Regions from separate parts of the Arthrobacter sp. JB02-1C genome, predicted to be linked through region 2. Evidence: riboswitches for the same ligand, from Rfam matches in the RefSeq annotation. Region 2 holds a riboswitch; the other holds the start of a gene.

Region 1 (2,377 bases), 1.3 Mb from region 2:
GAAGGGCATGGGCGCTTTCCTGGACGGCCGCGTCACCCATGAACTAATGGCCGGTTTCTGGCCGACGGCGGATCAGGATCCCGAGACCCCGCCCGTCATGGCCGAGTTCGCCAGGATCTGGCGGGAGATGCCCAAGATCGTCTACTCCAAAACCCTGCAGCGGGCGGACTGGAACACCACGGTCGTGCGCGACGTCGTCGCCCAGGAGGTACTGGACCTGAAGGCGCAACCGGGCGGCGACCTGGCCCTCGGCGGCGCCGGTCTGGCCGATAGCTTCCGCCGCCTCGGGCTCATCGACGAGTACTGGGTCTACGTTCACCCGGTGCTGATAGGCCGTGGCTCACCGCTGTTCAAACCGGCCGAGCACGGGAGCGCCCTCACGCTCCTCGAAACCCGGCGGTTCGGCAACGGCGTGGTGCTGTTGCGGTACGGCACCGGGGCCGCGGGCAGCGAAATGGCCGGTGGCCGGCCTCCCTGATGGGAAAACCGGCCACCGGCCACGACGCCGCCCGTTGGGGCTTCGGCGCCGTCGACTAGGACGCGCGCACGAAGGTGACGCCGCCGGTGGCGGTCAGCCAGGACAGCGGGTGCACCATCGTCTGGTTCGTACCGTTCATGCCACCGCTGATCACCTGTCCGTTGCCGGCATAGATGCCAACGTGGCCGCTCTGGACGACCATGTCGCCGGGCTGCGGATCACCCACGACCGTGCCGTGGTTCAGGAACTGCTGGGGGCCGAGGTCGCCCACCGGACGGCCGGCGGCGCCAAGCGCCTTCTCCACCATGGCGGTGCAGTCCTGGATGATGCCGATCTGGCTGTATGCCGCGGCGAGCATCGCCGCGTTGAGGCCGCCGGCGGCGGCCGGAGCCGGCGCCGGAGCGGCAGCTGCCTGCACGGTGATCTGGGGCGCCGCAGGTGCTGCGGCAACCGGCGCGGGCGCAACTGGCGCGGCAGCCGCCGCCGGGGCGGCAGCGGGCTCCTCGACCACAGGCGCGGCGGTGGTGGCTACGGCCGGTCGGTCAAAGCTGATCCGCACAGCGGAATCGGCCGTGACGGGCGCCGCTACCTTGCCCGCGACGTCGACGCTTGACGCCGGGGCGGCGTCGCGTTCGGCCGGTGCGGCAGCGGCGTTAGCCGCCATGCCGCTGGAAAGAACGAGTCCGGAGGCTGCAAAAATCACCGCGGCCTGCCGGCCGATGGTGCCTGACGTGATCGAAAATGCTGAAGACCGCGCGGCAGTGTCGTCGGAACGATGGCGCGCGGCAGTAGTGCTTGAGAACATGTTTGTAGCCTCTCCCAATGCCTACGAGGTGAGCTGTCGGATTCGGATGGGAGGCACCCGGCCGCGGGCCCGGCAAAAGCGGGCGCTGTGCGGCTTCACCCCAAGACCTGCCAGTAGTGCAGGTCACAAAGTGGTTTCCCCGTCTCTGCCAGAAAGGTTGCATTCGGATCCCGGGCCGCGGCAGAGTTAGGCAATCGGCGAGGGAGCGCCCGTATCGGATACAAACAGGCACCCGCTAACCGTAACGGACTCGAGACGCAATGTCACATTCAGGTAACGAAGGCGTGTCTGTGCGGACGGGACGGCTGGTCGGCCGTTAGCCCGGCGGCATAGGATCGGGCTGTTGAGAGCACGTCGAGCGAAGGCACGTTATGAACAGCCCCTGTGTCGCGATCTGCCAGCTGAGCGAGCAGCCGGAGGAAGACTTTGACGTCAACACCGAACTGCTGGTCCTGGAGGGCGACGAAATCCATGTCGCAACGTGGGATGCCGAGCCGCGGGACGGCGGTTTCGACCTCCATGTCTTAAATGACCGCGTGGATGCGCTCGGTTTTATGGTGCTGACGGACTGGCAATTCCTCGATGGCAAGGCTTACGCCGTGGTTGAGCGGCGGCCGCGAAACTAACGCGTTCCGGCGCGTTTTTTGGGCCTTGGAACCCCGGCGGCCCCGATCGCCTCGGTCACCAGGGCGGCCGAGTTCCGCAGCCGCGGGTCCGGATCGTGCAGCCACCGCGCCAGGACCGCCTCGGCACGGCTCCTGCGGGCGCCGTCCAGCCCCGCGATGAGCGGCCCGACGACGTCGACCGCCAGGGGATCCGCAAGTTCGCGGATCCGCGCCTCGCGGGGTAGCCCTCGATCCGGGTCAGGTCCGTGTTGTCCAACAGGAGCAGCCGGGACTGCAGGAGAACGACGGCGGCGAGCCGCCGTTCGAAGACGGGAACCGCCCAGAGTTCCGAGCTCAGCGCTGTCAGCTCGTCGTGGCCCAGGTTCCGGTAGCGGCGGAGCGCGTCCCGGACCGTGCCGCGGACGGCGCCAACGGAGGCGCCGTAGCACGTCAGGTCCGGACCGAAACGGGCCTGCGCTTCTTCGGCCC
Region 2 (2,377 bases):
CCGCCCCGGGACTTGGGCTGGACGTGGTCGATGGTGTGGGCAGCCTTGCCGCAGTAGGCGCAGCGGTGGTTGTCCCGTCGCAGCACTCCGCGCCGGCTGACCGCCGTGAGGGTGTTGTAGCGCGGCCTGATGTACCGGTTCAGCAGGATCACCGAGGGGCGGCCCAGGATGTCCTGCGGCCCTACCACCGGGTCGTCCCCTTCGGCCACCACGCTGGCCTTCCCGGTCAGCACAAGCACCAGCGCCCGGCGGAAGGTGACTACCGCCAGCGGTTCATATCCAGCATTCAGAACGAGAGTGCGCATCCGCATACCTCTTCACGGCCGCACCCGCCAGGGGCACGAGGGCCGGCTGCCCTCTGCATGGTCGGGCTATGGATCGACACCACAAGCGTAAACACCCAAGACCGGATTACCGAATTTTCTTTTCACGACAACGTCGCGCGTCGCGCCCGGACCACCACCGGGGAACGCAAAAGACCCCCGCCGCAGGGCAGGGGTCTCTTGCAAGGTGCCGGCCGGCTGATGCCGGCCTGCGTCGTGGAAGGTGCTTAGCCGCCGACGCGGATGAAGACCGGGCCCGAGCCCACGTTGACGCTGTACAGCGCGGTGGTGCCGCCGTTCCAGCCGCCGTGTACGGCCATGCCGTTGCCGACGTACACAGCGATGTGGGCCATGCCCACGCCGCCGTTCTGGTAGTAGGCGAGGTCACCCGGCTGGGCCTCCGCTGCGCTCACCGTGCGGCCGAGGGACAGGTAACCTGCCGGCCAGCCGTGGTAGTTGATGCCTGCCGCGGCGAGCGCGTTGGTGGCCAGCATGGTGCAGTCCTGGGAGACGCCGATCTGCGCGTACGCAGCTGCGGCAATCGTGGCGCCCATGCCGCTGACGGCACGGGGTGCCTCGGAGGCGGCCAGGGAGGCCGTCGCGGTGCCGGTGGAGGCGGTGGCGGTCGCGGCGGTGCCGGTGGAGTCCTGGACCGTGATGGCGGGCTTGGCGGCCTCGGCAACCTGAACGACCGGAGCAGCGGCAGTATGGACGGCCGGCTTCTCGTAGGTGATCGCGATGCTGGAGGCGGCCGAGATGGTTGCCGGCGCGGTGGTGGACTGTACTTCGAGGGCGGACGCGGACGTCGATTCGCGCTGCACGTTGGTTTCGGCAGCGTTGGCGGCGATACCGCTGGTCAGCACCAGGCCCGAGGCTGCGGCGATGACGGCGGCCTGGCGGCCCATGCCACCGGCGTTTTCGCCGACGGCCTTGGCAATGACAGCCAGCGAGTTGGTCTTGGTGACCTCCGCGCGGTGCCGTGCAATGGTTGCACGAGTAGTCATTAAGTTCTCTCTTTCGTGATCCTTTGTCCGCGCTGTTGCAGGCGGGACTGAGGACGCTCCGGCATCTTGGGGGTACGCCGGATCGCCCCCGAAACGGGTTTCTTTAGCGAAGGGTGTACTGCGAAGACGCGCCAAAAGCGGGAACTGCGGTGTGCGAACCAGTCCGGGCGCCGGCAAGGGCAGCACGGAGCATGGAGTTCAGCGGACTCAATTGAGCGTCGCTGGCGCGCGAACGCGCAGCATTGTGGCGTGAAGACACGAAAGTAGCCTCTCCCAATGCCTACGAGGTGAGCTGTCGGATTCGGATGGGAGTCACCCGGCCGCGCTGCTTCCTGGGAAGCTTTGCGACTTAACCCCAAGGCCTTCTTGCGAAGACCAAAATTGGTTCCCCCGCCCCTGCCAGACGATGTCATGCGAACGGACCTTGAGCGGTGGCAGAGTTAGGCAATCCACTCAAGAGCGCCAACTCCGGAGGAGTTGGCGTGCTTCATACGGTACAACAGTTGGGACTCAATGTCACATTCAGATCACGGCGTGTCAAACAAATGCGAGTCATCCCTCAGGTTGGCTTAAAGCCAGCCGAGCGGGTCAACGACTTCCCCGTTGACCATCACCTCAAAGTGGAGGTGGCAGCCGGTGGAGGCGCCGGTGGTTCCGCTCATCGCCACCACGTCGCCGCGGGAGACCTGCTGGCCCACCCGCACGCTGGATGACGACAAGTGGTTGTAGGTGGTCTCCAGGCCGTTGCCATGGTCGATCACCACCCGGTTGCCGCCCCCGTAGGGGTGCCACCCGGTGAAGGTTACGGTGCCGCTGGCAGCGGCGTGCACGGCGGTGCCGCACTGTGCGGCATAGTCCTGGCCGCGGTGGAACTCCCCGACTGCGCCCGTGATGGGGCTGACCCGGTAGCCGAAGGCCGACGCGGTGACCATATTGTCCAGCGGCGCCCCGAGGCTGCCGGCGGAGGCAGCCCGGGTGATGCTGCCGGCGGACTGCGCACCCAGCAGCTGCTTGAGTTTGCCCTCCGGGTCGCCCTTGGTGGTGACGGCG

Evidence for each region. A riboswitch is a leader RNA that binds a small molecule or an ion and turns the genes downstream of it on or off. The one in region 2 is predicted to bind cyclic di-AMP.
Region 1: another riboswitch for cyclic di-AMP. It lies ahead of AC3ANP_RS14900 (NlpC/P60 family protein); the one in region 2 lies ahead of AC3ANP_RS09150 (NlpC/P60 family protein).

What each region holds. Positions count from the first base shown of each region.
Region 1 is NZ_CM173235.1:3,180,678-3,183,054, forward strand. It holds gene AC3ANP_RS14895 (dihydrofolate reductase family protein) at 1-478, shown strand, start outside; gene AC3ANP_RS14900 (NlpC/P60 family protein) at 534-1,283, opposite strand; cyclic di-AMP (ydaO/yuaA leader) riboswitch at 1,288-1,486, opposite strand; gene AC3ANP_RS14905 (hypothetical protein) at 1,655-1,909, shown strand; gene AC3ANP_RS14910 (DNA alkylation repair protein) at 1,965-2,377, opposite strand, start outside.
Region 2 is NZ_CM173235.1:1,889,456-1,891,832, reverse strand. It holds gene AC3ANP_RS09155 (HNH endonuclease) at 1-305, opposite strand, end outside; gene AC3ANP_RS09150 (NlpC/P60 family protein) at 551-1,327, opposite strand; cyclic di-AMP (ydaO/yuaA leader) riboswitch at 1,591-1,749, opposite strand; gene AC3ANP_RS09145 (M23 family metallopeptidase) at 1,897-2,377, opposite strand, start outside.